Puniceicoccus vermicola: one gene and its partner. The protein of the gene in region 2 binds, or shares a complex with, the protein of the main gene of each other region. Links are inferred from orthologs where the notes say so. Each region holds a gene or a part of one and is shown on either strand. Other genes may lie near its edges.

What was found. The genes of interacting proteins can lie anywhere in the genome.
Region 1: the proteins of H5P30_RS01120 (region 2) and mrdA are in contact, whole or in part, in a crystal structure (PDB 6PL5), measured with the Thermus thermophilus proteins. The link is inferred for Puniceicoccus vermicola from one-to-one orthologs. Residues at the interface, in WP_223903423.1 of Thermus thermophilus: Phe161, Val165, Phe168, Val169, Leu172, Pro198, Tyr199, Glu202, Tyr211, Arg212, Asp213, Gln220, Val221, Gln223, Ser224, Ile226, Ala227, Ile228, Gly229, Ser230, Gly266, Phe267, Val270, Leu274, Tyr277, Gly278, Leu281, Phe285, Leu289, Arg297; in WP_223903432.1 of Thermus thermophilus: Arg4, Ile5, His6, Leu8, Ala9, Phe12, Ala15, Leu16, Leu19, Gly20, Arg22, Ala23, Trp24, Leu26, Gln27, Val28, Tyr31, Tyr34, Leu36, Leu43, Thr45, Asp47, Lys156, Gln157, Gly158, Ser160, Val184, Leu201, Glu202.

What each region holds. Positions count from the first base shown.
Region 1 is NZ_JACHVA010000053.1:111,249-114,180, forward strand. It holds mrdA (penicillin-binding protein 2), read right to left. Parts: upstream 2,474-2,932; coding sequence 527-2,473; downstream 1-526. Other genes in the region: trmB (tRNA (guanosine(46)-N7)-methyltransferase TrmB), read left to right, coding at 1-474; H5P30_RS06575 (hypothetical protein), read right to left, coding at 2,477-2,932. UniProt on the Escherichia coli protein: Catalyzes cross-linking of the peptidoglycan cell wall. Responsible for the determination of the rod shape of the cell. Is probably required for lateral peptidoglycan synthesis and maintenance of the correct diameter during lateral and centripetal growth.
Region 2 is NZ_JACHVA010000016.1:31,455-39,650, forward strand. The notes cover bases 336-3,199. They hold H5P30_RS01120 (FtsW/RodA/SpoVE family cell cycle protein), read right to left. Parts: upstream 2,413-3,199; coding sequence 1,258-2,412; downstream 336-1,257. Other genes in these bases: H5P30_RS01115 (Rne/Rng family ribonuclease), read right to left, coding at 336-1,167; H5P30_RS01125 (LOG family protein), read left to right, coding at 2,540-3,199. Outside these bases: more of H5P30_RS01115, read right to left, coding at 1-335; more of H5P30_RS01125, read left to right, coding at 3,200-3,427; H5P30_RS01130 (hypothetical protein), read right to left, coding at 3,484-5,145; H5P30_RS01135 (ATP-binding cassette domain-containing protein), read right to left, coding at 5,133-5,597; H5P30_RS01140 (ATP-binding cassette domain-containing protein), read right to left, coding at 5,606-5,860; H5P30_RS01145 (RidA family protein), read right to left, coding at 6,034-6,492; H5P30_RS01150 (nucleotidyl transferase family protein), read right to left, coding at 6,489-7,994; H5P30_RS01155 (MFS transporter), read right to left, coding at 8,010-8,196. UniProt on the Escherichia coli protein: Peptidoglycan polymerase that is essential for cell wall elongation. Also required for the maintenance of the rod cell shape. Functions probably in conjunction with the penicillin-binding protein 2 (mrdA).

The DNA.
Region 1 (2,932 bases), on a different replicon or contig from region 2:
TGTGGCCACGGCCACTGGCTGACTTCCTTGGCGGAAAATTCACCCGAGGAGCGCTTGATCGGCGTCGACCTCATTTCCCGCAGGATCCGCCTGGCCGAAGCAAAGGTCGCGAAGAGGGATCTGACGAACACGCTGTTTCTCAAGGCGGAGGCCACAGAAACCCTCGAAGCCTGGCCTGAAACAGTCGCCCTGAAGCGGATTTTTCTCCTGCACCCCGATCCTTGGCCGAAGAAGCGGCACGCCAAGAATCGCATGACAGGACCTGCCTTTCTGGATCGGATGGCAGCTGCGGCTTCTCCGGGTTGCGAGTTTTATTTTCGGACCGATGATGCGCCTTTCTTTGAATGGAGCCGTGAGAGTTTGGAGGCTCATCCCGCTTGGAAATCCGTGGAACTGCCCTGGCCGCATGAGGCGGGAAGCTACTTCAAGGACATGTTGGGAGTGCACGGGGCCTTGACGGCCGTTCGCGTCTAGAGCGAGCTCAACCGGATCCGAGGGGAGCCTTCTTCAGGCCCAGATCGGGCTATCAGCGGATGGGGCGTGTCGTCTGCCAGGCTTGAAAAATCTCTCGAGCGACGGGGGCGGCAGTGGTTCCTCCGTGATATTGGTCATCGGCGGAGACTCCTTCGACGACTACGGCAACGGCGATTTCGGGGTCTTCGACCGGGGCGAAGCCGATGAACCAAGCCAGGGTCAGAGCTTTCCCGTCCGGGTAGACTTGAGCGGTTCCGGTTTTTCCCGCCACGGTGAGATCGGTAAATCGGGTTCTGCGGGCCGTTCCTTCTTCAACCGCTCGGATCATCCCCTCGACGATGCTGCCGTATTCTTCCTGGGTTAGGGGGAGGGGCTTCAGTTCGTAGTCGGGGGTCCATCCATCATCGCGGCGGACGAGGGTGGGGCGGATCCCGGTTTTTCCGGAAGCCAGACCAGCGGCGACGACGGCCATATTCAGTGGGGTCACCCGGAGAAAACCTTGCCCGATGGACGTATTCGCTGTGTCGCCGGGGAACCAGGAAGTGCCTTGTGTCTCTTTCTTCCACTGCCGGTCGGGAACGATCTCGCGGGAGGTTTCGAAGGGAAGCTCGATGCCCGTCGGCTTGTCCATCCCGAAGAGGCGGGCCGTATCGGCGATCCAGTCGATGCCGGCCCGAAGGCCGATTTGGTAGAAAAAGACGTTGGAGCTCACGGCAAGAGCGCGGGGGAGGGCGATCTCGCCGAATCCGGGATTGGAGTGTTCGGGGAAGTTGCGATTGCCCACCCGGTAGCTGGAGCCACAGAAGAGGATCTCGTACGGCTCAAGTACCCCTTTGCGAAAGGCGGCGATGGCGGTGACGGGTTTGAAGGTGGAGCCGGGAGGGTAGAGTCCCTGAATCGCGCGGTTGAGCCATCCCCCCGCTTGATCGATCTCGCGGTATACGTCGCTGGGGATGTAGGGAGTGAGGTCGTTGAGGTCGTAGGTCGGGCTGCTCGCCAAGGCAAGAACCTCACCGGTTTTCGGATTCATGGCGACCGCGGCACCGACTTTCCCCTCAAGCCCGCGCTGCGCCGCTTGTTGGATGGCAACATCGATGCTCAGATTCAGATCCTCTCCCTGTTCCGGCCGAATGAGGGATAGGCGCTCGTACTGAAAGCCCTGGGGATCGACCCGCCAGACCTCCTGACCGCTTTTCCCGTCGAGGAGTTCCTCGAAAGAGCGTTCCACTCCAGCTTTCCCGACCTTGCCGTAGTAGCTGAAGGTCATGAGCTCGCTATTATCCTCTTCGTCTTCGGGGAGGTTCACCTCCCGGCTGACGACATAGCCGAGGGTATGCGCCGCGAGATTGCCGTAGGGATAGTAGCGGGCACTCTCGGTCCAAACGTGGACGGGGGAGTTGGGCGGGAGCTGGTCGACAAGGCGTGCGTATTCTTCCTCGCTGAGGTCGGAAACCAGCTTTAGCGGAAGGAGAATGCGGTTGTTGAAATGGCTTTCCAGTTCGCGGCGGGTAATCGAGACCGGGCGCCCGAGGATCCGGCTAATCTCGTCGAGGTGATACTGGATGACCGCCATCCGGGAGTTCCAGATCAAGTCATTGTTGGAGATGTCGACCTCTTCGCCGGTTTCCGCTTCCTGCCGCTTGATGGCCCCGGCGCGCGAAAGATACTCGGTGCGAAACTCCTTGCGGAGGGAATTCAGAAAGACGGCCGCGGAGAATCGGGCCCGGTTGCCGACGAGGAGATCGCCATTGCGGTCGAGAATATTGCCACGGGGACCCGGGAGCAGGATGCGCCGCATGGTTTGTTGCTTCTCCCTTTCCAGGTGTTCCTCTCGATTCACCAGTTGTTCCATGAACAGCTGGCTGATGAGGATCGAGAAGCCGACGAGAGTGATGACAACAAAGGGGATCAGTCGACGGTTGCGACGGGTTTGAAAATCAAATGGCTGCGGCTTGCCTGGGGGCGGTGCCGTTTCGTTACCTTTTTTGTGGGTCGCCATGATTTAGGTCATCTCATCGGGAGTAGGTTGAGCTCCCAGAAGGTCAACACAACGTTCCTGAAGGTCAAATATCCAGAAAGAGAGAAGGAAAACGGCGGCTTCCGACAATAGAGTTTCCAGGAGGAAGCGGATGAGGTAGGGGCTCCATCCCGAGGAGGGGAAAAACCAGATTCCGAGGAAAATGAGGAGAAGGAGGTTGGACCCTGTCGCCACCGTGGCGAGGTGGAATGTGCGCCGGCTGCGAAATCGGTTACGCATTCGAAAGAGCCCGGCGTAGATGACTCCCAGAGCGAAAGGGAGAACTCCCAGTGGGAGAGGAAGGGTCGCACCCCACATAAACCCGGTGATTAAGACAACGGGCATCCCCGCAACCGGAGAAAGACTGAAGGCGGGATAGACCACGAGGATGCCGCCAATGGTTAGATAGATTCCCAGAGGAGAAATCGACGAGTTCAGCTC
Region 2 (8,196 bases):
AGAGACGAGGGCTTCCGTTTCCTCAATGACGATTTCCCCGCCGCTGGGCAGAGGGACCTTGCGCATGAAGGTCTGCTCGATCTGGCGTTCCACGTTGAAGCGCTCGAAGATCGGAATGTTCTCCTTGAAGATGGCAATCTTCGCCTTGGAGCGGCTGGAGATCTGACCGACCAATCCGAGCATCCGCTGGTGATCCTCAGGATCGTCGATAATGACTCGGTCGATGTCCTCGGTGAGGAAGTCGCGCACCGTCCGCTCGACGAGATCCGGCTCGCGGTAGAGGCAAACCGGCTTTTTCGAGGAGGCGATCTTTTCCTGGATCTCTTCCCACTTGCGGAGGAGGAGATGCAAGTCGCGCACAAAATAGCGGGCCTTCTTGCCTTCGCCGGCCGTCCGCATGATCACGCCCATCCCTTCCGGAATCGTGAGATCGCGGAGGATCTTCTTCAAACGCCCGCGTTCGCCCTTGTCAGCGATCTTACGGGAAATCCCGCACTGTCCCGAGAACGGCATGAGGACGATAAAGCGCCCGGGCAAAGCGATATTCGTGGTCGTCCGGGGGCCCTTGCTTCCGATGGTGGCCTTGGTCACCTGGACCACGATCTCGGATCCAACCGGATACTTTTTCGGGATGTCCTTAACGGTGATCTTTTCCGGCTGCTTCTCGCCTCCCTTACCGTCCTTTTCCTTGTTCTTGTTGTCGCGAACAATCTCGATCGTGTTGTCGTTGGCAGCCGGGAGAATGTCCCAGTAGTGCAAGAAAGCGTTCTTGGGTTCGCCGATGTCGACGAAGGCCGCTTTCAGACCTGGCTCCAGATTCTGGATCTTGCCCTTGTAGATCGTACCGACCATCCGGTCGTCGCCCTGGCGCTCGACTTCGAACTTTTCGAGAACGCCGTTGCGCAGGAGTGCGACACGGGTTTCGAGTGGCTCGGAGTTGATGACGAGTTCGGCGAAGTCCTTCTTTTCCTTACGCAGGGCCCGAACGATGCGGGTGACCATGGGTTGCTTTTTCGAACGCTTGGCAGCGTCCTCCTTCAGCTGATCTTCAGGGATCGTTTCAACCGGCTTCTCAACCGGTGGCTTTTCCAGCTCTTCGCGATGGATGTCTACTTCTTCTTCGGGTTCATTCGCTTTGGAAGTGGGGGATTCTTGTGATGAGTCCATGAGTTTTTCCTATATTCGGGTGTATTGTCATGGAGGACTCCCTTCCCTCTGTGCGTTCCCGTGTCCCGGGAAATCTTCTATGCCAGACCTTCACGAAAAATCCTTTCGAAATCGGTAAACGGACTGGACGAGACCTTGGAGAACGCAACAGCTCAAAAGAAAAGAGCCTCCGTAAGTCATAAACGGAAGCGGCAGCCCAGTGACCGGCGTCAGACCCATCGTCATTCCCACATTAATAAAAACATGGACCAACAAAAGAACACTGACCCCCACGGCGAGCAACATCCCGAACCGGTCCCGGGATAACCCCGCAACACGAAATCCGTTCAGAATGATCACCGCATAGAGCACTAAAGCTAACGTACTTCCGACAAAACCTTTCTCCTCCGCGAGAACCGCGAAGATGAAATCATTATGAGCTACCGCTGGTGGCAGGTAGCCGAGAAGTGCCTGGGTGCCGAGGCCCCAGCCCTTCCCAAAAAGTCCACCTGATCCGATCGAGATCAGGGATTGATTCACGTTCCAACTATCGCCGATCCCACGGGGGTCGACGAGTTCAGGAACCACAAAAGAGAGAATGCGATCCCGCTGATAATCGTGCATCGGCAGGATGGAGAGCTCGTCGTAATCCGGACGGCTCTCATCGGCGAGAAGCTCAGGCTCCGCCGCATAAGAATACTGGTAATACTGATAGCAATCGAAGGCCACCACCGAAAGGAGCAGCGCAAAGATGGCAAAGGAGACGTAAAAAAATCGATCCGAGAGCTTCGACACGTAGAGGAGCCCAAACACAAGCGGGGGAAAGACCAGCGTCGACCCAAGGTCCGGCTGGAGAAAGATCAGCCCCATGGGCAAGACCGCGATTCCAGCAACCTTGAAAAGCGTCTGCAGGGAATTCCGAAAACTACCGATACGCGAACGGGCCAGCACGCTCGCAATCATGATCAGTACCGAGATCTTGGCGAGCTCCGAGGGCTGGAGATTGAAAAACCCCAGGTCGATCCATCGCCGCGAACCGTAAATCTCCACCCCGAGCGGCGTTTCCACCAAGACGAGAAGGAAAACACTCCCCGCGTAAAACCAGTGGGCCTTTTCGAGAAGGATCTTGTAATTGATCAGCGAAACGAAAGCATACACTCCAATCCCTAAGACAACCCAGATGATCTGCATCTTCCAAAGCCCGCCACCCGTATACGCTTGGGCAGACCGGATGAAACACACACCCGCCAATGCTAATATTAGCATCGCCACGGGGGTCACCGGGTCAAACCGCCTTTCGACGGCCGCGCCTTCCCATTCCGAGGGTCGACTCGCTGCGCTCTCGTTTACCACTGGTTGCCCAAAACAATGAATTAGTACAGGAAATTTCGAAATGAACAAGGAAGAAGAATTCCCAAATCCCAAAACTCCAAGTACCAAGCCGGAAAAGGCTTACAAAAACCTGTCTTTTCTCAACAGCCCGGCGGCCCGGCCGATCCGCGTTCTCTGCGAACTGGCTGAACCAGGAATGCGCCTCGACGCTGCGGATGTTCGCAATACGATCGTGTTTTTCGGATCAGCGCGCAATCCGGCCCCGGAACAAGCGGAGAAGCTCCTCGAGGAAACGCAGTCCCGCGACTCAGGACCTGCCCTCTCCGAAGAGGCCCAGCAACAGGTCGAAGCCCGGCGACGCCAGATCCAGCGAGCGGCGAAATACTACCGCATCGCCCTCGATCTCTCGCGCAAGCTCACGGAGTGGTCCCTCCAACAGGAGGATGCCGACAAGCAGTTCTACATCTGCTCCGGCGGTGGACCGGGAATCATGGAAGCCGCCAACCGCGGCGCCAAGGAAGCGGGCGGCAAATCGATCGGCCTCGGGATCAGCCTCCCCTTCGAGCAAGGCATCAATGCTTACTGCGATCCGGAGCTCAGCTTCGATTTTCACTATTTCTTCCTCCGAAAATACTGGTTCCTCTTCCACGCCAAGGCCCTCGTCGTCTTTCCGGGTGGTTTCGGCACCTTTGACGAGCTCTTTGAGATGCTCACTCTGATTCAGACGCAGAAAACGAAGAAACACATCCGCATCCTCTTGATGGGCAGAGAATTCTGGGAGAACACCATCAATTTCTCAAACCTGGTCGAGTGGGGAACCATCTCTCCCGAGGACGTACGCCTCTTCCAAATCATCGATGACGTTGAGGAAGCCTACGACCTCCTCATCGAACCCTTCGCCAGCGGTCAAGTCACCCCCGGCGGCGACCCTCATATGATGCCGGAGTAAGGGATCTGCTCTTCAACAGGGGATTGGGACCATGGGCAACGCGGACTCTGTCCGCGCTAGGCCCGGTTTGGCCTCAACCTCATTTCATAGAATCCGAAATCCACGGCTTTTTTGAACAGAAGCCAACACAGCCCGGCGATCCCCCAAGATAGAGGTAAGAAAACCACAAGCAGCCAAGGCTCGAAAAAAGCGCTGATCAGAGTCCCCAAGAAGATGACGATCAGGGAAAAGACGAAGCCACAATTTCCTATCCCGAGAACAAAACCCCATCGACGTCCAGTCAGCCGATAGCCCGATTGTTTGGCGATCACCGCGCCTACGGGCAGAAGCCCCATCCAGGAAAGATAGGCTCCGAAGCACCGCAGGTAAATTCCATCCACCCCTAATTCCTGCAAGGGTGCCAATGCCAGCGCACAGGCAAGAACCGGAAGCCCAAGAGACATCTGGATGATCCCCACCTTCAAACGGGTGAAGACTCTTTCCCCGAAGCCGAGAGGAAAAAGGTCCTCAAGAGGGACAGCCCGACCCGCCATCGTATTTATGTGGGTGACACCGCTGATGGCGAGCGACAGGAAAGGAATAATGGCGAGAACGGGTAGCCCGATCACAGCTAGCTCCCAAAATGGTAGCCACCCCGTGTCCAATGCAATCCGGTAGATACAGAGAATGATTAGGATCAACGGAGACCAATAGATGCCTCGCAGGAAAGCAAAACAGGGCCCCTCCAGATACTGCTGCAGAACCCTCTCTCTCCGATCAAACCATTGGAGAAATATCTGCGGATCCCGAATCCGCGCAGAGGGAGGGATCCCCGGATCACTTTCGGTTCCGATCTGATTCAACAAACCGAGGTCGTCGCTGGAAGATTCCGCCTCCTCTAAATATTGATCATCTTCGAAATCCAGATCCGCCGAATCCCACTCGTCTTCATAGAGATCGTACTGCCTAAGTTGACGACGAATCCAAAACGGAAGAGTCAAGCTCACGGCTATCGCCGGAATCCAATTCATCCAGGAAGACGATCCACCGAGCATCTCGGTCCAAAGGCTCTGTTCTAGACGGGACTGCGGCAAAATTTCCGCCAACCACTTACCCGACTGGAACAACAGATCCCCCTGAAGAACCCCCTGCCTCTCTCCAAAAAATCCAATCAACCCGCAGAAAAGGTAGCCCATCAAAATCCACCAAACAATCCGCACCGAAACGAGACTGGACAAAGCCATGACTCCAACACAATTGACTCCTACCACCAACAGCATAGCCAGTATCCATTTCAGCGGACTCACATTCGCAGGCAAAGCCCACTCCATTCCCAAGCTGAGAAGTAAGCCAATCTCCAGAGAAAGCGCCAAGGCCGTTCCGAGAATAGTAGCGACCATGTGATTCGCGGCATGGCGGGAATTCCCACCGTAAAACGCCACGATCAAATTCTTGGGATGTCCCGATTCTCTTCGCGTCCCTGCCGCGATCAGCTGAATGAGGAAGAGAACGATCGAAACATGGGTCATCCCCGCAACGAGGTCGGCGGGCCCCTCTCGGCCCGATACCATCATATCGAGGCACGTCCGCACCATAAGAAAAAAAATACCCAAATAGAAGAAGATCGCGACTCCCCGACTCAACGACTTCCGAATGATCGAAGAGAGGCACCCCACCCGAACCCCCAGCGAGAGAGCGAGCCTATATTCCCCGAACAACGATTGAATCAGTTTCCACACCGGGATTCCTCCATCATCTCTTCGAGGTCAAAGCATCGGCCATCACCATCCAAAACGTCCCTCCCGCTCGTCCTGAAAAACTGAGCCTTCTGCCGCTGCAAGAGAACCACGCGATCAGCGAAAACTGCGATCTCGGGGAGTTGTGTCGTGAAAATAATCGTCTTCCCGCTTTCGGCTGCAGCGCGAAACCACTGCTTCATCACCCGCGTTCCATGGGAATCCATTCCCGAAGCAAAAGGCTCGTCCAACAACCAAATAGGGCAATCCATCAGCTTCATCGAGATCAGGGCAGACTTGTAAAGTTGCCCTCGACTCATCTGAACAAAGGGCTTGCGAACCACTTCCCTCAGATCCATTTCGTCCACCAAACTCTCAAACTCCCGCCGAATCGGATCCGCATCGCGCTCGAACATCACCGTGAGAGCCGCAATGTGCCGATAGAGGGTCCACATTGGAGACACTACCGGATATCGGGAATAAAAAACAGCTTCCGCCTCAGGGCTACCTGATGACGACGCAAAGGGAAACCGGCGAGACGAACTTCCCCACAACTGCCCACGTACAAACCAGCCAATAGATTTAACAGCGTGGTTTTCCCTGCCCCATTCATTCCAATGAGTGCCGAGATCGTTCCGGGTTCAGGGCACCAGTCGATATCGCGAAGAACCCATTGCCTTCCGTATCGCTTGCCGAGTCCTTTTACTTCCAGAGACATGCCACCACGCTCCGAAAATACACCTCAACCGCAAGTCAAATCCCCCGACTCGCTACTGGTCGCCGCAAGCCGCCACACTACGAATCCCAAATTCGATTTCAGCTTCGAACTCCGAAGCTCCACCGCAGTTTACATCTCAATTTCGATCCGCGATTCGCAACTGCCCTTCGCAATCAACCGAGTTCAAAGACGCCGGCGACTTCGACGGCCGCCCCTTTCGGCAGTCCATTCACGGAAACTGCGGCCCGCGAATGACGGCCCGTGTCCCCGAAAATCTTTACGATCGTATCGGAGGCTCCGTTCATCACCGCCGCGGCCTCTTCGAAATCTTCGACTGAATTGATGTAGCCCGTCAGCGAAACGACCCGGCCAATCCGGTCGAGATTGCCCACGGCACTCCGCAACACGGCCACGAGATTCAAGGCGCATTGCTTAGCCGCGACCGCGGCTTCCTCCACCGAATAGTCCCGGCCCACTTTGCCTTTATGGGTCAGGCCGTCTTCATTCAGCGGCAAGGCCCCCGAGACAAAGATGAGATTTCCGGTCCGGACAAAGGGCACGTAGGAACCCACCGGATTCGGCGCCGGAGGCAGAGAGAACTCACCGGATTCAAGGATCTTCTCCGCGCTCATGATTTCGCCTTCTCTTCGGCGTCATTCACGTCCCACAGGTTGTGTTCAGTGATGTAGGCGGCGACCGGCTCGGGAACAAGCTCACGCCAAGAGGGATCACCCTTCTCAATCTTCTCGATCACGAAACGGGAGAGAATGTTCATGTTGTCGACCGAATGACTCCGGATCGGCTCGATGAATCCGTTCTCAAGGAGGTAGCTGTACAGGCCCTTGATGTTGTCGGCCACGCGCAGATTCTCGGCGGTGATCAGTACATCCTTCCCGATCTCCGATGCCGCCGTCTGCGAGAAGAAGGTCGCCGAATCCACCTTGTTTTTGTAAGCCTTATACCCCGACGCATTCATTGGATAGATGTAGAGCTTCACGTCTTCCTTGAAGAGTCGCCCGAAGGCCTCGAGAATCCCTCCATCGAGGTTTTCGTAATACTTCTCGTCGAGGATCTGGGTCAGCGTATTGATCCCGAGAACAATCCCGATCGGCATCGGCGTGTAGCGCCGGAAGTAGGCCGCGAGCCGGAAGAACTCAAAATAATTGGAGACGATGACCGAGCACCCGAGACTGTTGATAATATCCGTGCGGTGGAGGAAATCGTCGTAATCGATGTTCCCCTCTTCGGTCAGGGTCTTCATTGTGATCTCCATCGCGACCTCGACCTTCGCATCCTGCACCTTCGGCTGCTGCAGAAACTGCGCCCCGGCGCTTTCGAGCATGTCGATGTTCACCTTCGTCACCGGGCGGAAGCTCCCGCGCTCGACGAGGAGCGCCTTCTTGTGAAGAATTTCCGAGGGCTGGAGAATGGCATTGCCCGAGGCAAACATCACCGCGTTGGTCAGGCCCGCTTCGACAAGCTTCAAACTGAGAATCCGATTGTCGTGATGGGTGAAGGAGTCGCCGTTGAACTCGATCATGTCGACTTCGATCCGGTTGCCCTCGAGATTATCCCGCAGCGATTCAATGAAATCGTCCGGCTCTTCGTGGAGGAAGAGACCGCCGTAGATCATGTTCACCCCAAACACCCCGAGCGCGTCCTGCTGGAGAATGTTGGAATCGTCGAGCATCCGCACGTGGAGGATGATGTCGTTCGGCTTTTCGCCGGGCGCCATCTGCACCCGCAGCCCCATCCAGCCGTGACACTCATTCGTTCCGCGGAAGTTGCGGGCCGAAACGGTGTTGGCGAAAACAAAGAAGCGCGTCTCCGAGCCCCGGTCTTCCTTGAGCCGCTCGTCGAGAAGCCGATACTCATGATCCATCATCTGGATCAGGCGATCACGGGAAACGTAGCGCGTGGCCTTCCCGTAAATCTCGTCACTGAACTTCATGTCGTAGGCCGACATGCTCTTGGCGATCGTCCCGGCGGCTCCGCCTGCGACAAAGAAATGACGGGAAACTTCCTGCCCGGCACCGATCTCGGCAAAGGTCCCGTAGAGGGAATTGTCCAGATTGACGGTCAGAGCTTTGCGGTTCGTCGTGAGAGTTTTGTTTTCGGTAGGCTTGTTTTCCATGAGTGAGTGCGAGTTTCAGGAATGATTGATGGGTGAGAGTCGACGCGGATTTCGTGCCAATAGTCCAAGCAGTGCAAGCAACGGGGTCAAACAAAGACATCCGAAGACCGTAGACTGATAGGAACCTGTGATTTCGTAGGAAAGTCCAAAGGCATAGGGTCCCAAAGCGCTGAAGACAACCACGACCCCTGTAACAATTCCG